Regions from separate parts of the Methylocella sp. genome, predicted to be linked through region 3. Evidence: riboswitches for the same ligand, from Rfam matches in the RefSeq annotation. Region 3 holds a riboswitch; each other region holds the start of a gene.
The links. Region 3 has a riboswitch for cobalamin ahead of ACILRB_RS05890 (TonB-dependent receptor plug domain-containing protein). Riboswitches for the same ligand answer to the same signal wherever they lie in the genome.
Positions count from the first base shown of each region.

Region 1: linked by a shared signal. The riboswitch ahead of metE (5-methyltetrahydropteroyltriglutamate--homocysteine S-methyltransferase) and the one ahead of ACILRB_RS05890 (TonB-dependent receptor plug domain-containing protein) in region 3 are both predicted to bind cobalamin.
Region 2: linked by a shared signal. The riboswitch ahead of ACILRB_RS01360 (ribonucleoside-diphosphate reductase subunit alpha) and the one ahead of ACILRB_RS05890 (TonB-dependent receptor plug domain-containing protein) in region 3 are both predicted to bind cobalamin.

Region 1 is NZ_JBGAHM010000002.1:47,770-57,204, forward strand. Features, by position in the region: gene ACILRB_RS01505 (hypothetical protein) at 64-903, shown strand; gene ACILRB_RS01510 (chromate transporter) at 900-1,484, shown strand; gene ACILRB_RS01515 (chromate transporter) at 1,509-2,039, shown strand; cobalamin riboswitch at 2,104-2,319, shown strand; gene metE (5-methyltetrahydropteroyltriglutamate--homocysteine S-methyltransferase) at 2,431-4,806, shown strand; gene ACILRB_RS01525 (acyl-CoA thioesterase) at 4,803-5,588, shown strand; gene ACILRB_RS01530 (TAXI family TRAP transporter solute-binding subunit) at 5,643-6,989, opposite strand; gene ACILRB_RS01535 (VIT1/CCC1 transporter family protein) at 7,236-7,904, shown strand; gene ACILRB_RS01540 (hypothetical protein) at 7,950-8,390, shown strand; gene ACILRB_RS01545 (N-acyl homoserine lactonase family protein) at 8,407-9,243, opposite strand; gene ACILRB_RS01550 (TetR/AcrR family transcriptional regulator) at 9,328-9,435, shown strand, end outside.
Region 2 is NZ_JBGAHM010000002.1:19,348-28,782, reverse strand. Features, by position in the region: gene ACILRB_RS01395 (family 1 encapsulin nanocompartment shell protein) at 1-603, shown strand, start outside; gene ACILRB_RS01390 (YoaK family protein) at 519-1,346, opposite strand; gene ACILRB_RS01385 (hypothetical protein) at 1,620-1,838, shown strand; gene ACILRB_RS01380 (helix-turn-helix domain-containing protein) at 1,945-2,424, shown strand; gene ACILRB_RS01375 (molybdenum storage protein subunit alpha) at 2,552-3,394, opposite strand; gene ACILRB_RS01370 (uridine kinase) at 3,406-4,218, opposite strand; gene ACILRB_RS01365 (methylated-DNA--[protein]-cysteine S-methyltransferase) at 4,443-4,955, shown strand; cobalamin riboswitch at 4,994-5,204, shown strand; gene ACILRB_RS01360 (ribonucleoside-diphosphate reductase subunit alpha) at 5,320-8,154, shown strand; gene ACILRB_RS01355 (ribonucleotide-diphosphate reductase subunit beta) at 8,178-9,296, shown strand; gene ACILRB_RS01350 (hypothetical protein) at 9,414-9,435, shown strand, end outside.
Region 3 is NZ_JBGAHM010000008.1:65,536-74,970, reverse strand. Features, by position in the region: gene surE (5'/3'-nucleotidase SurE) at 53-817, shown strand; gene ACILRB_RS05920 (protein-L-isoaspartate O-methyltransferase) at 814-1,464, shown strand; gene ACILRB_RS05915 (peptidoglycan DD-metalloendopeptidase family protein) at 1,656-3,038, shown strand; gene ACILRB_RS05910 (adenosylcobinamide-GDP ribazoletransferase) at 3,106-3,912, opposite strand; gene ACILRB_RS05905 (antibiotic biosynthesis monooxygenase family protein) at 3,933-4,256, opposite strand; gene ACILRB_RS05900 (hypothetical protein) at 4,434-4,676, shown strand; gene ACILRB_RS05895 (histone deacetylase family protein) at 4,696-5,733, opposite strand; cobalamin riboswitch at 5,927-6,119, shown strand; gene ACILRB_RS05890 (TonB-dependent receptor plug domain-containing protein) at 6,224-8,224, shown strand; gene ACILRB_RS05885 (hypothetical protein) at 8,260-8,838, shown strand; gene ACILRB_RS05880 (aspartate-semialdehyde dehydrogenase) at 9,021-9,435, shown strand, end outside.

The sequences.
Region 1 (9,435 bases), on a different contig from region 3:
GCGCGCTTGCCTCGCCCGCGCCCGCCGGCCATGATCGCGCGCCAGTCAGACGGCGGAGCCGCCATGGACGACGTCCATTACCGCGAATACAAGATCCTGCTGCGGCCCGAACGCTTCTTCGCCCCAAGCCAGTTCGAAGCCTTCTGGAAGAAGGTCCGCGCCGTCGCCGAAAAGACCGGCGTCGACGTCGAAACGGCGAAGCGCGCCTTCGACCGCGAGGTGCGCGAGATCCAGTTCTACGACACTGACGGCGCCGACCTCTACCGCAACGCCTTCATCCTGCGCAAACGCACGTTCTATGTCGACGGCTGGCCCGCCGCCGAGCATGAGCTCACGCTGAAATTCCGCCATCCGGAGCTTCCCGTCGCCGCCGCGACGGACGTGACGCCGCATCTCGCCGTCGACGCCGACATCAAGTTCAAGGAAGAGATCCTGCCGCTCAAGGCCAGCGTCGGCGGCCTGCGGCGGCTCTATTCGCACAATTGCGTCCTCGCCACGCCGCAGCTCGAGATCGAGCAGGGCCTCGCCCATATCGCCAGCGTGTTTCCCTGCCTCGACGCGCTCGTGAAATCCTCGAACGGGGCGCCGCTGCGCCTCGTCAACGACCTTCCCGTCGAGGAGATCATGGTCGAGCCCGGCCGCCTCGACTTCGGCCACAGGCTCGACGCCAAGGCGACCATCGCGCTGTGGCGCAACCGCTCGACCGAAACCTCGCTCATCGGCGAATTCGCCTTCCAGGCGAAGTTCGAGAGCTATGACGGGCTGAGCGACAAGGCGAAGGCGCGCTCGGAGGCGTTCTTCATGGAGCTGCAGCGCGACGCGCCCGAATGGGTCGCGCTCGGGACCACCAAGACGGCCGTCGTCTACCAGTTCGGCGGCCGCCCGGAGTGCGGCCGCGAATGACGGACCGCCCCGCCCCGGCCCCCGCTCGCGCCGCGCCGCCCGCCGCCGCGCCCTCGCTTGGAAAAATCTTCGCGGTCTTTTTCGTGATCGGCGCGACGAGCTTCGGCGGCGGCGTCGTCGCCTATCTGCGCGCGGCGCTGGTCGAGCGCGAAGGCTGGCTCGACGACGAAAGCTTCCTCGCCGCGCTCGAGGTCGCGCAGGCGCTGCCGGGCCTCAACGCCACCAACATGAGCGTCATCGTCGGCGAGCGGCTGCGCGGCGTCCCCGGCGCGGCGGCGGCCTTCGCCGGCATGACCCTGCCGGGCGCGACGCTGCTCATGACGCTCGGCGCGCTCTACGCCGCGCATATGGGAAATCCGGTGGTGAACGCCGCGCTCGCCGGAATCGGCGCCGCCGCCGTCGGCCTGCTCGCGGCGACCACGCTGCAGATCGGCCGCAAGCAGCTTTCGGGCGCGCTCGACGTGGCCATCGCGCTCCTCACCCTGTTCATGGTGAGCGGCCTGCATCTCTCCCTGATGATCGTCATCCTTACGGTCGGGCCCCTCGCCGTGCTGCTGCGCCGGCCGCGCGGCGGGGCGTGACGCGAAGGCCCCCGGAAAGCAGCCATGAACTTCGGACTGAATTTCGCTGTGCTCAGCGTGTTCTCGCTGCTCTCGGTGCTCGCCGTCGGCGGCGGCGCGGCCGTGCTGCCCGAGATGAAGACGCTCATCGTCGAGCAGCGCCACTGGCTGACGGAAAGCGAATTCCGCGACGTGTTCGGCCTCGGCCAGATGGCGCCGGGGCCGAACATGCTGATGGTGCTCGTCATCGGCTATCGCGTGTCGGGCCTTTTCGGCGCGCTTCTCGCCTTCGTCGGCTTCTTTTTGCCGGCGAGCGTCATCGCCTTCTGCGCCTCGCGCCTGTGGGACCGTTTCGAGGGCTCGCCCTGGCGCGCCGCGCTGCAGAAGGGCATGGCCCCGCTCGTCGTCGGGCTGATGGCCGCGGGCGTCGTCTCGATCGGCCGCACGGCGGTCACGGACGCGACCCAGGCGGCGCTGGCGTCTGCGACCTGCGCCGCCATGCTGCTCCTGACGCGCGTCAACCCCGCCCTGTTCGTGCTCGCCGGCGGCGTGATCTGCGTGCTCCTCAGGCCGTGACGCATATTCGGCATGGCGACATAAAGATATCGTTATATCGACTTGACGCGGCCGCGTTTTACGGCCAGTCTTGCGCCGTCGTGGTTCTCCGGGCCTGCCTCAGGCGCCGGAGCTAAGAGGGAATCCGGTGAGCCGCAAGGCGAGGCCGGAGCTGCCCCCGCAACTGTAAGCGGCGAGCCTGTCGTCCATCTCGCGCCACTGAAGCCGCACGGCTTCGGGAAGGCCGGACGCAGGCCGTGACCCGTGAGCCAGGAGACCTGCCGCGACAGCATAGTCGTCCCTGGGCGGGGTGTCCCAGCGGCGCGCTTGCGCGTCCGCCGGCGGCCCGCCGCGCGGAATCTCGCCTGCGTCCGCTCGGTCTTCGCCCCCAATGTTCATTGGGGTTGAGCCGATGTCTTCCGTTTCTCCTGTCTCCGTTTCTTCCGTCGCCGAACGTCTTCTGCCCGTGAGCGCGCTCGGCGCGCCGCGGATCGGCCCGCGCCGCGAGCTCAAGGCCGCGCTCGAAGCCTACTGGTCCGGCAAATCCGGCGCCGACGCCCTGCTCGCGGCCGCGGCCGGGCTTCGCGCCGCGAACTGGGCGCGCCAGCAGGCGCTCGGCGTCGACGTCATTCCGTCGAACGACTTCTCGCTCTACGACCATGTGCTCGACGTCAGCGCCATGGTCGGCGCCGTGCCCGAGGCCTATGGCTGGACCGGCGGGCCGGTGCCGCTCGACGTCTATTTCGCCATGGCGCGCGGCCGCGGCGAGAGCGCCTGCGGCCATGGCGCGCACGCCCATGGGCCGGGCGCGCCGGCGCTCGAAATGACCAAATGGTTCGACACCAACTATCATTATCTCGCGCCGGAATTTTCGCGCGGGCAGGCGTTCGCGCTGACCTCGGCGAAGCCCGTCGACGAATATCTCGAGGCGAAGGCGCTCGGCGTCGAGACCCGGCCCGTGCTGCTCGGGCCCGTGACCTATCTCAAGCTCGGCAAGTCGAAGGACGCCGCGCTCGATCCGCTGTCGCTGCTCGACGGGCTTCTGCCGGTTTACGCCGAAATCCTGCGCCGCCTCGAGGACGCCGGCGCGCGCTGGGTCCAGATCGACGAGCCCTGTCTCGTGCTCGACCTCGACGACGCGACGCGGGCCGCGTTCGCCCGCGCCTATGAAACCCTCGCCGCCGCCGCGCCGACGCTGAAGATCATGCTCGCGACCTATTTCGGCGGCCTTGGCGACAATCTCGACCTCGCCCTCGGCCTGCCCGTCGCCGGGCTGCATCTCGATCTCGTCCGCGCGCCCGAGCAGCTCGCGCCGGCGCTGGAGAAGGCCCCGCCCGCGCTCACGCTTTCGCTCGGCGCGATCGACGGGCGCAACGTGTGGCGCGCCAGCCTGCCGAACATCCTCGACCTGATCGAGCCCGCGGTCGCCGCGCGCGGCGCGGACCGGCTTGAGATCGCGCCCTCCTGCTCGCTGCTGCATGTTCCGCTCGACCTCGAGCTTGAGGCCGACCTCGACCGCGACCTCAAGGAGTGGCTCGCCTTCGCGATCCAGAAGATGGCGGAGCTTTGCGTGCTGCGCCTCGCGCTGGTCGAAGGCCGCGCCGCCGCGGTCCGGCCGCTCGCCGAATCGGCCGCCGCCGTCGCCCGCCGCGCGGCGTCGGGCAAGGTTCACGACCGCGACGTGCAGAGGCGCGCGGCGGCGGCCGACGCCGCCATGACGCGCCGGCGCGGCGCGTTTGCGGCGCGCAAGCCGGTCCAGGACGCGACGCTCGGCCTGCCGCTCTTCCCGACGACGACGATCGGCTCCTTCCCGCAGACGGTCGAGGTGCGCAAGGCCCGGGCGGCCCATGCGAAGGGGACGCTCGATGACGCCGGCTACGAGGCCTTCCTGCGCGAGGAGACGGCGCGCGCGGTCGCCCTCCAGGAAGAGCTCGGCCTCGACGTGCTGGTCCATGGCGAGTTCGAACGCAACGACATGGTGCAGTATTTCGGAGAGCGGCTCTCGGGCTTCGCCTTCACGAAGCATGGCTGGGTGCAGAGCTACGGCTCGCGCTGCGTGCGCCCGCCGATCCTTTTCGGCGACGTCTCGCGCCCGAAGCCGATGACGGTCGAATGGTGGAGCTACGCCCAGTCGCTCACGAAAAAGCCGATGAAGGGCATGCTGACGGGGCCCGTCACGATCCTCAACTGGTCCTTCGTGCGCGACGACGTTCCGCGCGCCGAGGCCTGCCGGCAGATCGCGCTCGCGATCCGCGACGAGGTTCTGGACCTTGAGGCCGCCGGCGCGAAAATGATCCAGATCGACGAGGCCGCCCTGCGCGAGGGGCTGCCGCTGCGCCAGGCCGACCGGGCGGCCTATCTCGAGTGGGCCGTCGAATGTTTCCGGCTTGCGGCCTCGGGCGTCGCCGACGCGACTCAGATCCACACCCACATGTGCTACTCGGAGTTCAACGACGTCATCGACTCGATCGCGCGGATGGACGCCGACGTCATCTCGATCGAAACCTCGCGCTCGAAGATGGAGCTGCTCGACGCCTTCAAGACTTTTCGCTATCCAAACGAGATCGGCCCCGGCGTCTATGACATCCATTCGCCGCGCGTTCCCGAGGCCGACGAGATGACGCGCCTCCTTGCGCTCGCGCGCGAGCGGCTCTCCGACGGCCAGCTCTGGGTCAACCCGGACTGCGGCCTCAAGACCCGCGGCTGGGCCGAGGCGAAGCCCGCGCTCGCCAACATGGTCGAGGCCGCGCGCCGGCTGCGCGCGCTCGCCGCGGAGGCCGCGGAATGAGCGCGGCGCAGGCCGCGAAGGGGTCTGTGACGCGGCTCGTCGACATCGTCTTTCCGGGCGACGCGAACCATCACGGCACGCTGTTTGGCGGCGCCGGCCTCGCCCATATGGACAAGCTCGCCTTCATCGTCGCCTCGCGCCACGGCCATGTCGATTTCGTCACCGCCTCCTGCGAGCGGATCGACTTCAAGGCGCCGGCGCATATCGGCGAGATTGTCGAGCTTTCGGGTCGCGTGACGCGGGTCGGGATGCGCTCGCTCGCCGTCGAGGTCGCGCTCGTCGCGGAGGCCCCGCTGTCGGGCGAGCGGCGCCTTTGCGCGCGCGGCGCCTTCAACATGGTCGCGGTCGGCGAAGGCGTCGAGCGGATCTGCGGCCGCCTGCCGCCGCTCGCGCCGGCGACGGAGGACGAAGACGACGCCCTGCGCATGACGGAGCTCGTCTTTCCGGGCGACACGAGCCATTACGGCAGCCTCTATGGCGGCGTCGCCCTCGCCGCGATGGGCCGCGCCGCCTTCGTGGCGGCGACGCGCCATTGCCGCAAGGCGGTGGTCATGGCCTCGTCGCGGCGGGTCGACTTTGAAAGCCAGGTGGCGACCGGCGAGATCGTCGAGCTCGTGGCGCGGATCGTCGCCACGGGGCGCAGCTCCATGACGGCGGAGATCGATCTCTTCGCCGAAAGCCTGCGTTCGGGCGAACGGCGCCGGTGCGCGCGCGGCGCCTTCGTCATGGTGGCGGTCGACGCGCGCCAGCGGCCGGTCGGGCTCGGCGCCTCGGCCGCCTGACGCGCCCTGCGGACGCGCCCGGGGTCCCGCCTTCCCCGGGCGCCGACGCCAAAATCAGGCCAGCGCGGCGCTTCTGGCCGACGTCTCGCCGGGCGGGGCGTGGCCCGGCCCCTCGCCGGGCCCTCCCGGGCGCAGCATCTGGCGGCGGATGTCGATCGCGTGGCGCGCATGGGAGATGGCGATCTCGAAAGCGGCGGCGTTGGAGGCGTCGACCGACTGCGTCGTGACGAACCAGGCGACGACGCCCTTGAGGTCCGTTTCGAGCGTCTTGAGATCCTCCTCCTGCGCCGACAGCGCGTCGTCGGCGAGCTGCAGCAGACGGTCGATCTGGCGGCGCTCGCCCAGCGACTTGCGGCGGTTGAGGCTCGACACGAGCACCGCGGCGAGCGAGCCGGCGATGCTGAGGCCGAGGCCGCCGAGATAGAGATATTGCTGGATTTCGTCGAAAAAGCTCTGGTCGCCTTCGTTCAGATAGGAGGCGACGCCCGGGTGCACCGGCAGCACGGGATTCTTGGCGTCGGGATCGGGCGCCTCGATCTGCGCCGCGAGCGGCGTCATCGCCTCGAGCCGCGCCTTGGTGCGGAACAGGGAGCGCGCGATCGCCCCGGCGACGGCGTCGGGCATCACGTCGGGCGAGACGAGGCGATAGGTGACGGCGAGCGTCGTCACCGTGTCGCCCGGCACTTCGGGCCGGCCGCGGAAGGCGCCGGCCGGGGCGTCGAGCGATTCGAAGCCCGGGAACCGCTGGTTGATGGCGTCGGCCTCGTCGATCGCGAGCAGCGTCGGCGCGCCGCCGCCCCTGGCCGTCATCGACCGCACGACGTCGACCACGGGGCCCGGGCCGACCGGGCCCACGGCGAAGGCGGCCGCCGCATGATGCGCGCGAATGGCCTCGCCGATCTCGTTCGCCGGCAGAAAGATCCGCTTCACCGAGGCCGGCGACACGTCGAAATAGCTGAGAATCGTGTCGAGCGCCTGCGAATCGAAGCTTTCGAGCGGGCCTGCCGGAATGGCGACCGTGCGCCCCGAAAGGGCGCCGACCGAATCGACCGGCGATTTCGGCGGCGTCAGGAAGGCGACGGCGTCGCGGCGCAGGATGGCGATGGTTTCGCCGTTCGACGGCGTCGCCGCGTCGCTGCGCACGATGGCGAGCTCCGCCGTGCCGGTCTCGACCGCCTTTGAGGACGCCGCGAGATCCGCGACCGGCACGAGCTCGACGCGCACGCGCGGGTGATCCTTTTGCGCGAGCTCGGCGAAAGCCTCCATGAAGCGGTAGGCGACCGAGCCCTTCGGCCCCGTCGCGACGCGCAGGTCGGCCTTCAGCGACCAGAAATGAAACGCCGCGAGAACCGCCAGCGCCACAACGGCGAGACCGATCGCCCAAAGCCATGTCCTGCGCATCTGGAGCTTCTCCGGCATCCTCCTGCGGCCGCCTCGCGAGACTCATGACATGATTTCAGACCGCGCGACAGGCCGCGTGTCGTCGCGGGCCGACGCCTAGCATGACGGCGGCGGACGGACTTGACCGCAGCGGACGGGATCTTGACGATGGGCGGGCGCAGGGCGCCGCTTGCCCGGATTTTTGAGATGTCCGGCCTGCGGCCCAAGGCGCCCTGAAGAACGAGACCTTCCAAAGGACGAGATGGCATGTCTGCGGCCGCGCGTGTTCTGTCGTCGTTCAGGGCCTCGATCGGCGACGTGGTGTTCGGCATGGAGGATGGAGCCGTCTCCATCTTCGGCCTCGTGTTCGGCGTCGCCGTCAGCACCGACGACCCGCGCACGGTGCTGATCGCCGGCGCGACCGGCGCGGCCGCCGCCGCCGTCTCGATGATGGCCGGAAGCTATCTCGACGCGGAATCGGTGCGCGACGCCCGGCGGGCGCGGCGCGACGGGCCGGCCGACCCGGCGGCGGCGCGGCGCGAGGCCGAAGCCGTCGCGGCGGCGCTCGCGCGCGGCGGCATGGCCGAACAGGACGTGCGCCAGGTGGCCGACGCGCTCGCCCGCGCGCCGCGCGCCGCGGCGGGGCTGCGCGCCGAACTCGCCGACGCCGAGGGCGCGAGCCCCGTCGCGCAGGCGTCATGGATGTTCGCCTCAGACCTCGTCGCGGGCTTCACGCCGGTGCTGCCCTTCGCGTTTTTGCCCATGGCGAGCGCCCGCCTCGTCTCGCTCGCCCTGACCGCGACGCTGCTGGCGGCGCTCGGCGTCGGCCGCGGCCTCGTGGCGAAGCGCTCCACGCCGCGCGCCGTGGCCGAGACCATGGCCATCGCCGTCTCGGCCGCCCTCGCCGGCGTGGTCATGGGCCGGCTTTTGTCATGAGGCGAGGGCTGGCGCGCGCGCCGGCGGGCGTGGTAGATCGGCGCGATGCGTCAGATGCAGGCGAACGAGCGCGCGGACGGGACGGGCCGGCCCGCGACCAACTGGCGCGAGATCGGCTGGATTACGGCCGCGCTCGCAGGGTTCTTCGTCGCCGACCGCTGGTTCGACGTCCCGGTGGTCATCTCGGCGCCGATCGCCTTTCTGGGGGCGATCGTCTACGGCTATTTCGCGCATGAGCGCTCGGCGCGCCGCAGGGCCGAACTGACCGAGGCCGCCGCGGCGGCCTGGGCCGAGGTCGAGGCCGCGGGACAAAGCCTGCGCGAGGCCGAGCTTGGCGGCGCGCCCGCCGCGCTGGTCGCCACGCGCGGCGAAGCCTACGCCGCCGCGCTCGACCGCTCCGCCATCGTCGCGAAGCTGCTCGCCGACCACGCCGCGCTGCATGGCGAAGGCGCCCGGCGCGGGCGGGCCTGGCGCCTTGGCCGCTGACCGCGCGGTCCGGCGCTCAGACGAACGCCTCTTTCGCCGCCAGCCGGCGAACGCCGTCCGGGTCGTGCGCCGGCAGGATGACGGTCGGCCGCAGCGCCGCGAACGCCCTGACGGCGCGCAGCGTCGCGAGCGAGGTCGCGGGATCGTTGGTGACGCCGTCGACGCGCCCGGCGCGCAGGTCGTCCTGCGAATAGGTCGCGTCCCCCGCGATGAAATAAGAGACGTCGTCGTCGCGCACGATCACCGAGCAATGTCCCGTCACATGGCCGGGCGTCGGCACGAGCGCGATCCGCCCGTCGCGGGTGAGCGGATACGAGCCCTCGAACGGGCCGATCGGCGGGCCGTCCGTCGTGACCAGCTCGGGCTTCAGCCAGACGGGCCAGCGCTGCGGCAGGCAGCCCGTCATCATGCCCCTGAGACCCGTCGAGACGGCGTAGTTCTCGCGCGGGCCGATGATCCGGTTATGCGGAAAATGGTCGAGCCCGCCGGTGTGGTCGTGATGGAAATGGGTGAGGACCACCGCCGCGAGATCGCGCGCGGGATCAAGCCCCATGGCGCTCAGGCGCGGCCCGACTTCCTCTCCGGGCGCGACGCGGATCGACACCTGTCTGTAGAACGGGTTCCAGCGCGGCAGATAGCCCGGCGCCGAATTGCGCCAGGTGTCGCCCGTGTCGATGAGGAAACGCCCCTCCGGATGCTCGATCAGGAAGCAGAGAATCGGCAGCGGCGCGACCCAGTTCGGATCGCGGAAGATGTCGATCTTGCGGCCAAGGGCGCCGCGCCCGTCGCGGCCGACGCGCTGCGCGGTCTTCATGCGGGCCTTGCCGGTTTCGATGGCGGTGACCTTGATCATGGCGGCCTCCATAAAACGAATATTCATTCTTTTAACGTCGCCGCCCGCCCTTGTAAAGAACGGATATTCGTTTTATTAAAAAGCATGCCGAAAATTTCCGACGAGAAGCGCGCCGCCCGCAGGACGCAGATCCTCGAAGCCGCCTGGAGCTGCTTCCAGGCGCAGGGCCTGCACGCCACGACGATGGACGAC
Region 2 (9,435 bases), on a different contig from region 3:
GTGAAGACGCTGGTCGAACTGCGCGTTCCCTTCGAGCTCTCGCGCGAGGCCATCGACGACGTCGAGCGCGGCGCGACGGATTCCGACTGGCAGCCGGCCAAGGACGCGGCCAAGACCATCGCCTTCGCCGAAGACAGGGCGATCTTCGAGGGCTACGCCGGGGCGAAGATCGAGGGCGTGCGCGAGGGGACGAGCAATCCGGTCATGACGCTTCCGGCCGACGTCCGCGACTACCCGGACGCGATCGCCCAGGCGCTGAGCCAGCTGCGCCTCGTCGGCGTCAACGGCCCCTATGTGGCGCTGTTCGGCGCCGACGCCTATACCGCCCTCGCCGAGACCAGCGACCACGGCTTCCCGGTGCTCGACCATGTCCGGCGGCTGGTCAATGACGACATCATCTGGGCCCCGGCCATCGACGGCGCCTTCGTGATGACGACGCGCGGCGGCGATTTTGAACTGAGCCTCGGCCAGGACGTGTCGATCGGCTATCTCGGGCACACCGACGACGTCGTGCGGCTCTACCTCGAGGAAAGCTTCACCTTCCGGCTGCTGACCGCCGAGGCGGCCGTGGCGCTCGCCCCTTCGGGCGCGGCGTCGCGCTGACAGCGCGGCCGTGACCCCGCGCCGTCGGCGAGGAAAAAGTCGGCGGCGACGACGAGCAGCGCGAGCGCGGGCGCAATGAGCGGCAGCGGCAGGCGCATGACCGCCAGCGCGCCGCCCACGGCGCCGAACGCATGGCCGAGCCAGACGCAGGCGGGCAGCACGACCTCGGCCGCGTCCGGCCGCGCCGCCCCGGCCGCGCGCGGCGCGAAACGCCGGCCGACGGCCGCATCGGCGAAATTGAGCAGATTGCTCGTCACCACCACCGTCTGGACCCTCGCGCCGCCAAAACGCGACAGGGCCTGGCCCTGCGTCGCCATGGCGAGCGCCAGCAGCGGCAGCTCGACCGCGACGGGATCGGGCCTGATCGAACGGACGAGCTGCGCCGACAGGATGAGCCCGATCATGACGGTCAGCGCGACGGCCGGGCAGGGCGCGCGGCGGCGCAGGCAGCCCGCGGCGAGACCCCCGGCGAAGAAGGCGGCGATCGTCGCCGCGACGCCGACGAGCCGGGCCCTGTCGTCGCGCGCGGCGGATATGCCGAGCTCGATGGTGTCGCCGGTCATCGCCGCAATATGGACGCCGCCGAGGTCCAGGAAGCCGACGGCGTCGACATAGCCCGCGACGAGCCCGAGCGCGAGGATGCGGCGGACATTGGCGCAAAGGCCTGGCGCGCGGCTCTCGCAGGCGCGGGGATCGTCGCCGCGCGTCCTGTCGGCCGTCGCCGGATTCGTCGCCTGAGGCATGGTCGTCTTCCCGAAGCAGGACGGCGGCTCCTGGCGCGCCGCGCACGGGCGCCGGGCGCAGGAAGCCGACGAGCCATTGACGCGACATCCATAGGCGCGGCGCGGACCGCGCGAAATCATACATGCGTATGACGGGCGCGGGATTTGCCATACCAACGTATGGCTCGGCGCCGGCGCGAAGTTCGGTAAGGATCGGAGAAGGCGAAGACGACTTCGCCTGCGTCGGCGCGTCATCGGGAGGCGCCGAAGCGCAACCCGCCACAGGAGCTTTCCATGACCGATCATGCGCCGATTCATTCCCTGCGCGACAGGCTCGAAACCGAGCGTCTCGCCGCCGTCGAAGGCCTCGCGGCGGGCGCGTCCTCCGCGGAGCTGAGCGGCGACGCGCTGGCCCGCCTCGCCGCGCTGCAGGCGGCGCTGAGCGCCGTGCGCGAGGAGCTTGAGGTCCATGGCGTCAGGGAAGGCTGGGGCGACGCCGCCGCGCTGCGATAGGCGCGTGCGGACAACAGGCCGGGCCGGCGCGGCCCGTCGGGGCGCCGCCGGATCGCCGGGGAGCCGCGCGGCCGTCGCCGCGGCGCCGTTCCACAGGATGTTCGTCATGTCGTTCCAGTCCGTCTCGCCGTTCGACGATTGTCCGGACGGCTGTCTCGCCGCGAAAATCCTCGCGCGCGCGCCCGCCGCGTCGCGTCGTCCGGATCCGCCCGAAAGCGGGGAGGCCGCGCCGCAGCGCCCCATGGCGGCCTTGCCGAAATGGCGCATGAGGCGCGTCGTCGCCTATGTCGAGGATAATCTTGGCGGACGCGTTTCGCTCGCCGGCATGGCCTCGGCCGCCGGGTTGAGCCGCATGCATTTCGCGGCGCAGTTCCGCCGGGCCGCCGGCCTGCGTCCGCATGACTTCCTGCTGCGCCGGCGCATCGAGCGCGCGCAGTCGATGCTGCGCGACACGCAGGCGCCGCTCGTGGATGTGGCGCTCGCCGTCGGCTTCCAGACCCAGCCGCATTTCACCACGGCGTTCCGCCGTCTCGTCGGCGAGACGCCGCATCGCTGGCGCTGCGCCAACCGGCGCGCCGCGCGCTGAACAGGGCGTCGTCATGCGGCTTCGGGAAACCGCCGGCGTCTCTCGCGCCGCCGCCCGTCTACGCAAACGCCCCCGGCGCGGGCGGCGTCGGGGGCGTGAGGCTTGGCGCGGGCTCCGGGCGAAAACGTCAGGCCGCGTTCGCGTCGGCCATGGCACCCGAATGGATGATGGTGCCCACATGCTCGCCGCGCAGGGCGGCGGTGATCCGGCCGGGGACGAGGCCGTTCACCACCTGCACATGCTCGAGGTGGCGGGCGGTCGGCATCAGGTCGAGCAGCACGCGGTCGAGCGGCAGCGTGCCCGTGGTTCTGGCGAGGTCGGCGGCGCTCGTTTTGGAGATGAGCTTCGCCCTGTCGCCGCCCTCGCCCCTGGGGTCGGCGTCATAGATCCCGTCGACGTCCTCGACGATGGTGAGGCCCGCCGCGCCAAGCGCGTCGGCGACGAGGAAGGCGCCCGCGTCGGCCCGGTGGATCGGAATGCGCGAGTTCGGAAACTCGTGATGATGATAGGGCGGGAAGGCGCTGCCGACCACCGCGCGGGCGGCGGCGAGATGGATCGCGAGCTGGTTTGCGACGGTTGGGCGCTCGACATAGGAGACGCCCTCGGGCGCGAGCAGCGCGGCGAGGATGTGGCCGTTCTGGCCGGCCTCGCTCGCGGCGAGCGGGGCGAGCGAGCCGACCGGCAGGCCGAGGTCGAGGCCGACGCCGTAGAGATGGCGCGCGCGCACGCCGGCGCCGGTCAGGATCAGCATGCGATGCTCGGGCAGGAGCCTGCGCAGCTCCTCCACGACGGGAAGGATCGCCTCCGCGCCGCGGTCCATGATCGAGCGCCCGCCGATCTTGACGACCTGCAGCCAGGGCAGGAGCCGGATGGGGCGCCGGCCGGCGACGGGGCGGGTCAGGCTCGAATCGAGGAGCGTCTGGCGCGCGAGCGGCGAGGCGACGTGCTTGATGGCGTCCGCGTCGGACATTGGATTCTCCCTTAGCTCGCGGTGATGATGGTGCCGACGTGCTCGCCGGCGAGCGCGCGGGTCAGATTGCCGGGGACGAGGCCGTTCACGACCTGCACCTCCCGGACGTGACGCGCCGCCTTGAGCAGGTCGAGCATCGGAAATTCGAGAATCGAATCATGCAGGCCCCGCGCCATCATCTCGTCGACCGAAATCTTCGGAATGAACTTCGCGTCGGTCGAGGTCTTGGGGTTGGCGGTGAACAGCCCGTCCTCGTCCTTGACGAAGATCATCGCCTTGCAGCCGAACTGCTCGGCGAGCAGGAAGCATCCGGCGTCGGTGCGGTAGGGCGGGATGACGCCGTCGGCGGCGGGACGCATCCACAGGCCGTAAGGCGGCATGCCGCTGAACACGACGGCGTTGACCTCGGCGAGGTAGAGCGGCACCGCCGAGAGGCCCGCGCCCTCGACCTGCGAGATGCCGTGCTTGGCGAGGAGCTGCCCCAGCATGGCCGCGTTCTGGTCGGCGACCGAGGCGCCGAGCTGCGAGAGCACGCCCGCCGGCAGGTTGAGCCCGGCGGCGATGGAGTAAAGATGCCGCGCCCGCGTGCCCGCGCCGGTGCCGATCAGGAGCTTGTGGTTCTTGCGGACGGCGACGATCTCCTCGACCAGCGGATAGAGCGCGGCGCGGCCGCGGTCGATCACGCTCTGGCCGCCGATCTTGATCACCGTCGCGTCGGGCAGGATTCTGAAGTCCGGCGCGGCCTCGGCCGCGGCGAGCAGCTGCGCGTCGGTCAGCGACCTCTGCATGAGGAGCGTTTCGAGCTCCGAAGTCGTGGTGTTCATGGGGGGCCTTTCTGCGTTGGAGCGCGCGGCTTAAGTTTCGAGGAGATCAATACTTCTTAAGCAACTACGTGGCAACGACTGGAAAATATGCTTCTTTTACATGGCCCGGAAAAAACGGCGCAAAACGCGCAATTTCGCGCGTCGCGCCGGCCCGGGCCTGACGCGGCCTGAGGTTTTGACGTCGCCCGGGCCGCCGGCGAGGCGTCCGCCGGAAAGGAGTCGAAATGAATCTGACGCGGACGACGATGGCGTCGCCGGTCGGCGAGCTGACCCTTGTCGCCGGCCGCGCCGGCCTTGTCGCCGTGCTGTGGCCGGGCGACGATCCGCGCCGCGTGCCGCTCGGCCCGAGCCGCCCCGACCCTGACAGCCCGACGCTGGTCGAGACGAGGCGCCAGCTCGACGAATATTTCGGCGGGAGGCGGCGGCGCTTCGACCTTCCGCTCGATCCGCAGGGGACCGCGTTCCAGAAGCGGGTCTGGGCCGAGCTTCTGAACATCCCCCATGGCGAGACGCGCAGCTACGGCGACCTCGCGCGCGCGCTCGGCGATCCGCGCGCCGCGCGCGCGGTCGGCGCCGCCAACGGGCGCAACCCGATCTCGATCATCGCGCCGTGCCATCGCGTCGTCGGGGCCTCGGGCCGCCTCACGGGATTCGCGGGCGGCCTTGAGGCGAAGGCGTTCCTGCTGGGGCTCGAAGGCGTCCTGCCGGCGCCTGGCCGCAAAGCCCGCTGTGGATGACGGCCGGCGATATGTTGACCGTGCCGGGCGATCGCCCCACTATATCTGGAGATCGCGGTCTTTCGTCCCTCAGGGGCGAAAGCTAAGAGGGAATCCGGTGAGCCTTGCGGCGACTCCGGGGCTGTCCCCGCAACTGTGAGCGGCGAGCCTTCGCCCATTTCGCGCCACTGAAGCCGCAAGGCTTCGGGAAGGCCGGGCGAAGGCGGCGACCCGCGAGCCAGGAGACCTGCCGCGACCTGAAAGAATCTTCCTCGGGCGGGGCGTCCCGACGGAGCGTCTGGATTTCGGGCCGGCGGACGCTCCGCCGCGCCCCTGCTCCATGCGTCCGCGCGGCCTCTGCTTCAACGTCTGGAGTCTGAAGCCGATGTCGCAGATCGTGGAGCTCGAACGGCCGGCCGGCCGGAGCCATGCGGGCGGGCGCGCAGCCCCGGCGGGCGCGCCGTCCGAGCCGGGCTGCCAGGTGATCCGGCGCAATGGCGCGGTCACCCCCTTCGACGCCGCCAAGATCGCGCTCGCCCTGACCAAGGCGTTCCTCGCCGTCGAGGGCGGCGGCGCGGCCGCCTCGCGCCGCGTGCATGACATCGTGCGCGAGCTGACCGACGAGATCGTCGGCGGCCTGACGCGCCGCGCCGACGCCGGCCGCGCCTTCCATATCGAGGACATCCAGGACCGCGCCGAGCTCGCGCTGATGCGCGGCGGCCATCACAAGGTCGCGCGCGCCTATGTGCTCTATCGCGAGGAGCGGGCGCGCGAGCGCGCCGCGGCGCAGGCCGAGCCGCTGGCGCCGCGGCTGCGCGTCAAGACGGCGGACGGCGCGCTCGAGCCGCTCGACGAGGCGCGGCTCGACGCGCTCGTGCGCAGCGCGGCGCAGGGCCTCGACGGCGTCTTCCCGGAGGCGATCCTCGACGAGACGCGCCGCAATCTCTACGACGGCGTCACGCTCGACGAGCTGTCGCAGGCGCCGATCCTCGCCGCGCGAACGCTGATCGAGACCGAGCCGAACTATGCGCGCGCCTCGGCCCGCCTCCTGCTCGACCGCCTGCGCCGCGAGGCGCTGAGCTTCCTCGCCGGCCGGCCCGAGGGCGCGACGCAGGACGAGATGGCGGCGCGCTACGCCGATTATTTCCGCGCCTATCTCAAGGCGGGGATCGCCGGCGGGCTGATCGACCCGGAGCTCGCCCGCTTCGACGTCGACAGGATCGTCGCGGCGCTCGAGCCCGCGCGCGACCTCGCCTTCGACTATCTCGGCCTGCAAACTCTCTATGACCGCTATTTCCTGCATGTCGGCGGCGCGCGCTTCGAGCTGCCGCAGGCCTTCTTCATGCGTGTCGCCATGGGGATCGCGCTGCGCGAGGTCGACCGCGAGGCCCGCGCCGTCGAGTTCTACCGCCTGCTGTCGTCGTTCGACTTCATGGCCTCGACGCCGACGCTGTTCAACGCCGGAACGCCGCGCGCGCAGCTCTCGTCCTGCTTCCTGACCACCGTGCCGGACGATCTCGACGGCATCTTCAAGTCGATCCGCGACAACGCGCTGCTCGCGAAATATTCCGGCGGCCTCGGCAACGACTGGACGCGGGTGCGCGGCCTCGGCGCGCATATCAGGGGCACCAACGGCGAGAGCCAGGGCGTCGTGCCGTTCCTGAAAGTGGCGAACGACACGGCGATCGCCGTCAACCAGGGCGGCAAGCGCAAGGGCGCCGTCTGCGCCTATCTCGAAACCTGGCATGTCGACATCGAGGAGTTTCTCGACCTGCGCAAGAACACCGGCGACGACCGCCGCCGCACGCATGACATGAACACGGCGAACTGGATTCCCGACCTGTTCATGGAGCGCGTCGAGGCGGACGGGCAGTGGACGCTGTTTTCGCCTGACGAGACGCCGCATCTGCATGAGCTTTACGGGCGCGAATTCAAAGAGGCCTATGAGGCCTGCGAGGCCAGGGCCGCGCGCGGCGAGCTCAAGGTGTTCCGCAAGCTGCGCGCGACGGATCTGTGGCGGCGCATGCTGACCATGCTGTTCGAGACCGGACATCCGTGGATCGCCTTCAAGGACGCCTGCAACATCCGCTCGCCGCAGCGCCACGCCGGCGTCGTGCATTCGTCGAACCTGTGCGCCGAGATCACGCTCAACACCTCGGACGACGAAGTCGCGGTGTGCAATCTCGGCTCGGTCAATCTCGCCGCCCATGTGGGCGCGCGGGGCCTCGACCGCGAGCGGCTGGCGCGCACGGTGAAGACGGCGATGCGCATGCTCGACAATGTGGTCGACGTCAATTTCTACACGATTCCCGAGGCGCGGCGCTCGAACCTGCGCCATCGCCCGGTCGGGCTCGGGCTCATGGGCTTTCAGGACGCGCTGCAGGCGATGCGCGTTCCCTACGCCTGCGACGCCGCCGTGCGCTTCGCCGACGAGAGCATGGAGGCCCTGAGCTTCGAGGCGATTTCGGCCTCGGTCGACCTCGCCGCCGAACGCGGGCGCTATCCGAGCTTTGACGGCTCGCTGTGGTCGCAGGGAATCCTGCCGCTCGACTCGCAGGAGCTGCTGCGCGAGGAGCGCGCCGGCGTCGGCGCCGACTTCGACCGCTCCTCGACGCTCGACTGGGACGCCCTGCGCGAGCGGGTGAGGCGCGTCGGCATGCGCAACTCCAACTGCATGGCGATCGCGCCGACCGCGACCATCTCCAACATCTGCGGCGTGTCGCAGTCGATCGAGCCGGCGTTCCAGAACCTGTTCGTCAAATCCAACATGTCGGGCGACTTCACCATCGTCAACGCGGCGCTCGCGCGCGACCTCAAGGCGCTCGGCCTGTGGGACGAGGTGATGGTGTCGGACCTCAAATACTACGACGGCGGCCTCGGCGCGATCGACCGCGTTCCCGACGAGATCAAGGCGCTCTACGCCACGGCGTTCGAAATCGAGCCGGCGTGGCTGATCGAGGCGGCGGCGCGCCGCCAGAAATGGATCGACCAGGCGCAGTCGCTCAACCTCTATGTGGCGACGCCCTCGGGCCGCAAGCTCGACGAGACCTACCGTCTCGCCTGGCGGCGCGGCCTCAAGACGACCTATTACCTGCGTTCGCGCTCGGCGACGCATGTGGAGAAATCGACGCTGAAGGGCGTCGACGGAAAGCTGAACGCGGTCGCCGCCGCGCCGGCGGCCTGCGCGCTCGACGATCCGGCCTGCGAGGCCTGCCAGTGACTGCGCGAAAGGGAGACGCGGCCATGCTCGACTGGTCTGACCTCAACTCCGCGCCGCGCCGCGCCCTGTCCGCGCCCGCTCCGTCCGCCGACGGCTCGGGCCTCGGGCGCATCGAGCGCGGCGCGGCGCGCGTCAGCGTCGACGACAAGCGCATGATCAACGCCCGCGCCGACGTCAACCAGCTGCTGCCGCTCAAATACAAATGGGCGTGGGAGAAATATCTTTCCGCCTGCAACAACCACTGGATGCCGACCGAAGTCTCGATGCAGGCCGACATCGCGCTATGGCGCTCGCGCGACGGGCTGAGCGAGGACGAACGGCGCATGGTCAAGCGCAATCTCGGCTTCTTCGCGGCGTCCGAAAGCCTCGTCGCCAACAATATCGTGCTCGCCATCTACCGCCGGCTGACCAATCCGGAGTGCCGGCAGTATCTGCTGCGGCAGGCGTTCGAGGAGGCGGTGCATACGCACACCTTCCAGTATATCGTCGAGAGCCTGGGCCTCGACGAGGGCGAGCTGTTCAACATGTATCGCGAGGCGCCCTCGATCACCGACAAGGCCGCCTGGGCGCTGGAGCATACGCGCGCGCTCGCCGACGATTCATTCGCGACCGGCGCGCCCGGGGCCGATCAGGCGTTCCTGCGCGATCTCGTCGCCTTCTACGTCGTGTTCGAGGGCATGTGGTTCTACACGGGCTTCGCGCAGATTCTCTCGCTCGGGCGGCGCAACAAGATGGTCGGGGTCGCCGAGCAGTATCAGTATATTCTGCGCGACGAATCGCTTCACCTCAATTTCGGCGTCGACGTGATCAACCAGATCCGCATCGAAAATCCCGATCTGTGGACGAAGGCGTTCCAGGACGAGCTGCGCGGCATGGTGAGCGAGGCGGCTTCGCTCGAATCGGCCTATGCGCGGGACGTCATGCCGCGCGGCCTGCTCGGCCTCAACGCGCCCCTGTGCGATCAATATATGCGCTTCATCGCCAACCGCCGCTGCGGCCAGCTCGGCCTCGCGCCGGCGTTCGCGCCGGCCGAAAATCCGTTCCCGTGGATGAGCGAGACGATGGATCTCAAAAAGGAGAAGAACTTCTTCGAGACGCGCGTCATCGACTATCAGAGCGGCGGCGCGCTGGCCTGGGACTGACGGCGGGACGTTTTCGCCACAGTGGGAGACGAAATCCGCGCGCGGCCCCGGCCGGCCCGCGCGCGCCCTTTATTTCGGACGCGCCGTCATGTTATCGGTCAGTCTGGAAGGTTCGGCATGTCGCGGCTGGCAAGGTGGA
Region 3 (9,435 bases):
CGCGCTCCTCTACACGAAACACGTCGTCCTGAACGACGGGGGGAGCGGCCGCTTGCGCATTCTGGTGACGAACGACGACGGCATCCATGCGCCGGGCCTCGGCGTTCTCGAGGAGATCGCGGCGCGCCTGTCCGACGACGTCTATGTCGTCGCCCCCGAAAGCGACCAGTCGGGCGTCGCCCATTCGCTCTCCCTCAACGACCCGCTGCGGCTGCGCCAGATCAGCGAGCGCCGCTTCGCCGTCAAGGGCACCCCGACCGACTGCGTCATCATGGGCGCGCGGCGCATCCTCGCCGACGCGCCGCCCGACGTCATCCTGTCGGGCGTCAACAGCGGCCAGAACGTCGCCGAGGACGTGATCTATTCGGGCACCGTCGCCGGCGCCATGGAGGGCGCGGTGCTGGGCCTGCCCGCGATCGCCCTGTCGCAGGCCTATGCGCGCGGCGCGCGCGACGCGATTCCGTGGGACTGCGCGAGGGTCCACGCGCCGGCGCTGATCCGCAGGATTCTGGCGGCGGGCGTGCCCAAGAACACGCTCGTCAACGTCAATTTCCCGGCCTGTCGCCCCGATGAGGCCCGCGGCGTCGCGGTGGCGGCGCAGGGCCGGCGCGGCTATTTCGTCAACATCGACGCCCGCCATGACGGGCGCGGCAACCCCTATTACTGGATCGCCTTCGACCGGCGCCGCTCCGAGCCCGAGCAGGGCGCAGACCTTGAAGCGATCTCGCAGAACCGCATCGCCGTGACGCCGCTGCGCATCGACCTCACCGACGCGCCGACGCTGACGCGCTACGCCCAGGAGCTGATGGACGATTGACGGACGCCGCCGCCGGCCGCGCCGCCTTTCTGCTCGAGCTGCGCGCCCGCGGCATCCAGGACGTGCGCGTGCTGCGCGCGCTTGAAAGCGTCCCGCGCGAAGCCTTCACGCCGCACCGCTACCAGGATCTCGCGCGCCGGCACCTCGCCCTGCCGCTGCGCTGCGGCCAGACCTTGCCCGAGCCCTGGCTGACGGCGCGCATGATCGAGGCGCTGTCGCTGTCGCCCGAGCATCGCGCGCTCGAGATCGGCACGGGCTCGGGCTACGCCGCGGCGCTGATGGCGCGGCTTTCGGCCCGCGTCCTGACCATCGAGCGCTTCCAGACGCTCGCGGTCGAGGCGGCGGCGCGGCTGCGCGAGCAGGGCGCGGCCAATGTGCGCGTGCTGTGGGACGACGGCCTCGTCGCCGGGCCGCTCGCCGGGCCTTTCGACCGCATCCTCGTCGAGGGCGCGCTCGCCGAGCCGCCCGACGCGCTCGTGGCGGCGCTCGCGCCGGACGGCGTGATGGTGATGGCCCGGCCCGAGCGCGGAGCGCCGCTGCGGCGGCGCATCGTGCGCCTGACGCGGGGCGCCGGCGGCCTCGACATGACGTCGATCTGTCCCTGCCGGCTGCAGCCGATCGTGCCCGGACGCTCGCGCCTCCTGTGATTTCGGCCCAAGCCTGAAGTCCGGCGAAGCGAACCTGAGCCCGGCGAAGCAAAAAGGCGTCGTCGCGCGCGGCTTTCCGTCGCGACGCTTAATGTTTCTCCCTTTTTGTTGAAGCGCCGTTCACCTTAAACCCGTCCTTAACCGCCCCGACCTTTAATGCCGCCATAGCTTCCGCGTCGGTGGGTTCCGTCATGAGTCATTTTGCTTCGGTGGTTTGCTCGCGCTTCGCATTGCGGCTTGCGCTGATCGGGGCGTCTGCCGGAGCGCTCGCGGGCTGCGCGGGTTCGGAACGTCTCTCCGACCCGTTCAGCAATCCGTTCCAGACGTCGCAGGCGACCGATCCCGCGCCGACCTCGAGCATCGCGCCGGCCCCGCAGATTTCGGCGCCGGTGACGCCGGTGCAGGCGCGCCCGCTCGGAAGTCCCGTCGCCGCGCCGCTCGCGCCCGCCGCGCCTCGCCCCGCCGTCGCCTCCGTCGCCACGCCCAGAACCCCCGCCGCGCCCGGCTGGACCGCCGCCGGAGGCACGCCGATCTCGGTTCAGCCCGGCGAGACGGCGGAAACCATCGCGCGGCGCTATGGCGTGCCGGCCGACGCGCTGGTCAAGGCCAACGGCTTTTCCTCGGCGGCGCAGGTCCAGCCCGGCTCGCGCCTCGTGATCCCGGTCTATAACGCCGCCGGCGCCGCGGTGGCGCAGGCCGCGCCGCAGCATTTCGCCGAAGCGGCGCAGAAGGCCGGGCGCGCCGCCGCGCCGCTGCCCGCCGCCCATGTCGTGGCCGCGAAGCCCATGGCGACGGTCGGCCGCGCCACGACGCTCGTCGCCGAGGCGCCGAAAAAGCTCGGCGAGACGGCGAAGGCCGCCGGCAGGCCGGTCGCCGAGGCCCAGAGCCTTGGCCGGACGACGGTTCAGGCCAAAAATGAGGCGCTCGCCAGGACGGATGTCGCCAAAGCCGACGCGCTGAAGGCCGACGCCGCGAAAAAGCTCGCCCTCGCGAAGACCGAAACCGCCGCCGCCAAGGCCGAGCTCGCCAGGGCGCAGGCCGACAAGGCCGCCGCGACGAAGCTCGAAACCGCCAAGGTCCAGCCCAAGGTCGAGACGGCGAAAGCCGAGCGCGTCAAGACCGAGCCGGTCAAGCTCGCCAAGGCCGAGGCCGCCCCGGAAACCAGGGCCGAGGAGCCCGAGGAGACGGGCGCCAAATCCGCCGGCGGCCCGGAATTCCGCTGGCCGGCGCGCGGGCGCATCATCCAGAACTTCAAGCCGGGCGGCAATGAGGGCATCAACATCGCCGTGCCCGAAGGCACCTCGGTCAAGGCGGCGGAGGAGGGCGTCGTCGCCTACGCCGGCAGCGAGCTCAAGGGCTATGGCAATCTCGTGCTGATCCGCCACCCGAACGGCTTCGTCTCGGCCTACGCCAACAACAGCGACATCGAGGTCAAGCGCGGCGACACGGTCAAGCGCGGGCAGGTCATCGCCCGTTCCGGCCAGAGCGGCAACGTCGCCTCGCCGCAGCTTCATTTCGAGCTGCGCAAGGGCGCGACGCCGGTCGATCCGACGCAATATCTCGCGGGGCTCTGAGCCCCCGCCGGCGGCCAGCCTTGATCCTGAATGAACGCCGGAAAGAGTCTTTCCGGCGTTTTTCGTTTCAGGGACGCGCGCAGAAGGCGACGAGCGTGGCGATCTCGGCCAGTTGCTGCGTCGCGCCGGCGACGTCGCCGGTATGGCCGCCGAGCCTGCGCCGGGCGAGCGCGCAGGCGCAGGCGACCGCGGCGACGACGAGACCGAGAGCGAGCGCCGCCTGCGCCAGAGGCGCGCCGAATGCGAGGGGCAGGGCGCAGGCGAGCGCCCCGAGCGCCGCCGCCGCGGCGACGTTTCTAGGCGTCGGCCGTCCGGCCGAATGGGCGAGGCCGCGGTCGCGCGCCGGCGGCAGAAGGGCCAGCGGGGCGAGGCCCGCCCCGCGCGAGAGCGCGCCGGCCGCGACGAGCACGGCGGCGGCGAGGCCCGCGTCGCGTTCGGCGAGCGTCGCCGCCGCGGCGACGCGCAGGATGAGCGAAAGTCCGAGCGCAAGCGCGCCATAAGAGCCGACGCGGCTGTCTGACATGATCTCGAGCCGGCGCTCGCGCGTCGACCCGCCGAAGCTGTCGGCGCAGTCGGCGAGCCCGTCCTCATGCAGGCCGCCTGTCGCCGCGGCGAGGGTGGCGACGGCGAGCGCGGCCGCGAGCGTCGGCCCGAGCCCGAGCCCGAGCCCGGCGAGAAGCGTCGTCGCGCCGAGCGCGCCGACCGTGGCGCCGGCGAGCGGCAGCAGGCGCAGCGCCCGGGCGTAGCTCCACAGATCGGCCCCATCCGCGCGCTCGAAGGCGAACACGGGGATCGGCAGGATGGTCGCAAAGCGCAGCGAGGCGAGCGTGTCGCTGACGCCGCTCAGCAGCGCGCGCCGAAGCCGGCTGAGCACCGGCCGGCGGCGCTGCGCCCTCAGGCCGAAACCTTCTCCAGCGACTGCACGACGTTGAAGCCCTCGAATTCGGGGCGCCCGAGCGTCAGCGGCTTGCGCTCGCCGGCCTGGGCGTGGGCGGCGCGAAACGCTTCGGACTTCGTCCAGTCGACAAAGTCCTGCTCGCTCGCAAACAGCGTGTGGGAGGCGTAAAGAACATGATCCTCGCGCTCCGGGCCGCGCAGGAGACGGAAGGCGATGAAGCCCGGCACTTCGTTGAGGTGCGAATCGCGGGTCAGCCAGACGTTTTCGAAGGCGGCGGTTTCGTCCTTCAGCACCTTGAAACGGTTCATGGCGATAAACATGGCGCAGGTCTCCTGGAAAGATCGTCGATCAGCGCTCATAACGCATTTGCGCGCGGCGCGCATGGCCCTGCCGGCCTGCGCGCGCCGTGCTAGAGTGGGACGGACCCTGAGGCGCCGGCGGGACGTAAGCGCGGCGCGGACCGCCGTCGCGAGCGGCGCGGACGAGGTTTCAGCGTCATGCCCGACCATGTGAAATTCCTGCTGCGCCACGCGCTGATCGGCGTCGCCATCGGGCTTGCGGTGGTGCTCGTGCTGGTCGTCGCCGACGTCGCGCGTCTGCGCACGCTGATCTCGACCTCGTCGCAGCGCTGGCTGTGGATGTTCATCCTGTGCGCGTCCTTCTGCTTCACCTTCGGCGGGCTGCAGATGGCCATGGCGGTGATGCTGATGCCGCAGGGCGACCCCGAGGACGACGAATAGGGCGCGGCCCGCCCCGCCCTCAACCCGCCTGCATCAGAGCCCCGACATGGGCGGCGCTGGCGCGCTCCAGCGCGTCGAGGCTGTAGCCGCCTTCGAGGAAGGACACGATCCGCCCGTGGCAGAGCCGGTCGGCCGCGTCGAGGAGCTTCATCGTGATCCAGGCGAAATCCTCCTCGCGCAGGCGCAGGTCGCCGAGCGGATCGGCGAAATGTCCGTCAAAGCCCGCCGAAATGAGGATCAGGTCCGGCCGGAAGACGTCGAGCGCGGGCAGGATGCGCGCCGCCATCGCCTCCCGGAAACGGTCGCCGCCGTCGCCCGCGCGCAGCGGCGCGTTGACGATATTGCCGACGCCGGTCTCCGAGACTTCGCCCGTATAGGGAAACAGCGGCATCTGATGCGTCGAGCCGAAGAAGACGTCGCGGTCCTCCCAGAAGATCTGCTGCGTGCCATTGCCATGGTGCACGTCGAAATCGACGATGGCGACGCGGCCGACGCCATGGCGCTTGCGCGCATAGAGCGCGGCGCAGGCGACGTTGTTGAACAGGCAGAAGCCCATGACGCGGCCGCGCTCGGCGTGATGGCCGGGCGGGCGCACGGCGAGAAAGGCGTTGACCGTCTCGCGCGCGGGGTCGAACAGCCGGTCGACGGCGAGGAGCCCGGCGCCGACGGCGCGATAGGCGGCCTCGAAGGAGCCGGTCGAAACTGACGTGTCGCCGTCGAAGGCGTAGGGAAATTCGCCGGCCCCCGCCACCGCCTTGACGCGCAAAAGATGCTCGGGGCCATGGGCGCGCAGGATCGCCGCCTCGACGTCGTCGCGCAGCGGAGCCTCGGCGCGGCATAGGCCGTCGAAGGCCGGGGCCGCGAGCGCCGCCTCGACGCAGGAGACGCGTTCGGGCCGCTCGGGATGGCCGACGCCCGGCTTGTGTTCGAGAAAGGCGGGATGGGTGACGAACAGCGTCTTCACCGGCGTTCTCCCTGCGGCGTCCTCCAACCCGGGCGGCCGGGCCGCGACGAACGCGCCGGCGAGGCCGAGCCGCAGAAAGGAGCGCCTGTTCATTTTTCGTCGCCGGCCCGTTCGATCGAGCTTCGGTGCGCCGCCTTGCGCGGCGGCGTCAATCTAGCCCTGCCGCCGGGGACTTGTCACGGCTTGATGACGGTGCGCGCAAGGCCTGCGCTGTGCCCGCGGCGCCACGCTTGCGCGCGTCTTTGCGGCGCGCCGCCGCGGCCGCGTTGACGCTTCCGTGAAGCTCCGCCATCATCCGTTCGATGGTTCCCGTCAAGGGATCAAAAGGGAACGCGGTGCGGGCCTTGCGCTCAATTCCGCGGCTGCCCCCGCAACTGTAAGCGGCGAGCGACGCGCCAGGACGCCACTGGGAAACCGGGAAGGCGGCGCGAAGCGACGACCCGCGAGCCAGGAGACCTGCCATCGACCGTGGTCACGCGCGGGCGCGTCGGGCGGGGTGCCCCGGCGGAGACAGGCGCACGCCCGCAAGGGCGCCGCGCCGGCCTTGGCTCGCAGTGACGCGCAACCACGTCGCCGCAGGCCCATGACCCGTCTTTCCCTGTTTTCGCCGGCCGCGCGCCGGCGCCTCCTGTTATCTTCCCTCTCCCTTCTTGCCCTGGGCTCCGCCGCCGCCGCGCAAGGCGTCTCGCCGGACGCCGACGCGCAGGCGCTCGCCCGGCAGGACGCGGCGCCCGCGGCCGCGCAGCCGGCCGAACTGCCGGAGATCCTGGTCGTCGGCGCGACGCGCGTGCCGACGCCCAAAGGCGATCTCGGCACCAGCGTGTCGGTCGTGACCTCCGAAGAGATCGAGGCGCGCCAGCAGCGGCTCCTGCCGGATTCCCTGCGCGACCTGCCAGGCCTCAACGTGGCGCAGACTGGCGGGCCCGGCGGCCAGACCTCGGTGTTCATCCGCGGCACGAATTCGAATCACACCAAGGTGCTGATCGACGGCATGGACGTGAGCGACCCGTCGACGCCGAACGGCTCGTTCGATTTCGCCCATGTGCTCAATTTCGACGTCTCGCAGATCGAAGTGCTGCGCGGGCCGCAGAGCGGCATTTACGGCTCGGACGCGATCGGCGGCGTCGTCAACATCATCACCGATCCGGGCGAGGGCCCGATGAAGGCCAAGGTCACCGCGGAGGCCGGATCCTTCGGCCTGTTCAACCAGTTCGGCCGCGTGTCGGGCTCGACCGACCGCATCAGCTATTTCCTGGGCTACGGCCATTTCTACTCGAACGACGTCGAGGTGACGCCGCAAAACCTCGTGCCGCCCGGGCGCGGGATCAATCCGAACATCTATGACAACAGCACCTTCTCGGTCAGGCTCGGCGCGAAGCTCACGGAGATCTTCGACGTCGGTCTCGTCGGGCGCTACACCAATGCGACTCTCTGGTCGACGAGCGACGATTTCGTCGGCCCGCAAAGCATGCTGACCGGCAGCTTCACCAACCAGAACTTCAGCCGCGTCTTCGTCCACGCCTCCCTGCTCGACGGGCGCTTCGACAATACGGTCGGCGTCTCCTATGTCGATTACGCGCGCAACGTCATGGACCCGAATTTCGATCCGATTTCGCGCAACCTGTACAGCGGCTCGCGCGTGAAGGTCGATTATCTCGGCCGGTTCAACGTGATCGAGGGGCAGACGCTGATCTTCGGCGCCGAACGCGAATCCAATCGCGTCTCGAACAGCAGTCCGCTGTGGGCGGCGAACGGCGACACCGCCGGCTATGTCACGCTGCAATCCGATTTCGGCGGCCGCCTGTTCAACGCCGCCAGCGTGCGCTACGACGCCAACGACCAGTTCGGCGGCCGCGCCACCTTCCGCGTCGCGCCGGCGCTGCTGTTTCCCGAAACCGGCACGAAGCTCAAGGCGAGCGTCGGCACGGGCTTCAAGGCGCCGTCGCTCGACCAGCTCTACAATAATTATCCGGCGTTCAATTTCTACGGCAACCCGGATCTCGGCCCCGAGACCAGCGTCGGCTGGGACGCCGGCGTCGAGCAGACGCTGCTGCCGGGCCGCATCTCCTTCGGCGCGACCTATTTCAACAACGACATCAAAAATCTCATCGACTTTAACAGCACCTTCACGTCCTATGTGAACGTCGGCCAGGCGCGCACCCAGGGCCTCGAAAGCTTCATGAGCCTTTCGCCCTTCGACGGCTTCAGCGTGGTCGCCAACTACACCTATACGGTGGCGATCAACGAGGACGACGATCTGTTCCTGCTGCGCCGCCCGCGCGACAAGGTCAGCCTGACGGCGACGCTGCAGGCGACCGAGCGGCTGCTCCTGACCGCCAACCTGCTTTACGTGGGCCCGTGGCGCGACGTGAACCGCTCGGGAAGCGAGAGCTATATCTTGACGCCCGGCTATACGCTGCTCAACTTCACGGGCGCCTATGATTTCGGCCATGGGCTGACGGCGTTCGGGCGCATCGAGAACGCGCTCAACCTGCGCTACCAGAACCCGCTGGGGTTTCAGGCGCCGGGCCTTGGCGTTTTCGGAGGCGTGAGGTTCGCCTTCGGCCAGAATGGTCTATTATGAGAGCCGAACCAGCATCTTCGCGAGGAATCCCCATCATGCCGCTTTCCGTCGAACATTCGGCCGACTGGCGTCGTCCGATCTGGATCGGGACGCTCGTCGCGGCGAGCGTCGCCTTCAGCCTCGGCTTCGCCTGCGCCGCGCCCTTCGCCGCCTTCGCGGCGCTCGCCGCGCTGACCATGCCGGCGCGGCCCGCGCTGGCGCTCATCGGCCTCGTCTGGTTCGCCAACCAGGCGGTCGGCTTCCTCATCCTGCATTATCCGGCCGACTCCATCGGCTGGGGCCTCGCCATCGGCGTCGGCGCCGTGGGCGGCGCCTTCGCCGCGCGGGCGGCCGCGCGCGCGCTCCCGGCGCCCGAGCCGTTGCGCTACGCGCTCGCCTTTCTCGCGGCCTTCGCGGTCTATGAGGCCGCGCTGCTGGCCATGGCCATCGCCACGGGCGGCGGCCACGGCGCTTTTACCGCCGAGATCATGGGGCAGGTCTTCGCGATCAACGCGGCCGCCTTCCTTGGCCTGCTCGCGCTCAACCGGACCGGCGAGGCGCTTGGCCTCGTCATCCGCCCGGACGCCGCGGCCGCCATGCTTGGGCGCGGCGGAAGCGTCGCGCCGCGCGCCTGAGCGCGTCGTCCCGCGCCTCGACGCGTCTTGCGGCGCTTCGCAAAACCTTGAAAGTTTTGCGGAGCATGCCTATTGCGTAAGACGCGCGGACCGCCTGCGGGCGCCGCGCATGCGCCGTTCCAGCTTTTGCGCCGGAGCGGCCTGACGCGCACGGCGGCCGCAGCCGCATGGAGACGATCAAGATGGGTTTCAGGGTCGCCGTCGTCGGCGCGACGGGAAACGTCGGCCGCGAGATGCTCGACATTCTGGCCGAGCGCCGCTTTCCGGTCGACGAGGTGATCGCGCTCGCCTCCTCGCGCTCGATCGGGACGGAAGTCTCTTTCGGCGACAAGGTCCTGAAATGCAAGGTGCTCGACAATTACGACTTCAGCGGCGTCGACATCTGCCTGATGTCGGCCGGCGGCTCGGTCTCGACCGAATTCTCGCCGCGCATCGGCGCGCAGAACTGCGTCGTGATCGATAATTCCTCGGCCTGGCGCTATGACGCGGACGTGCCGCTGATCGTGCCCGAGGTCAACGCCGACGCGATCGCGGGCTTCGGCAGGAAGAACATCATCGCCAACCCGAACTGCTCGACGGCGCAGCTCGTCGTCGCGC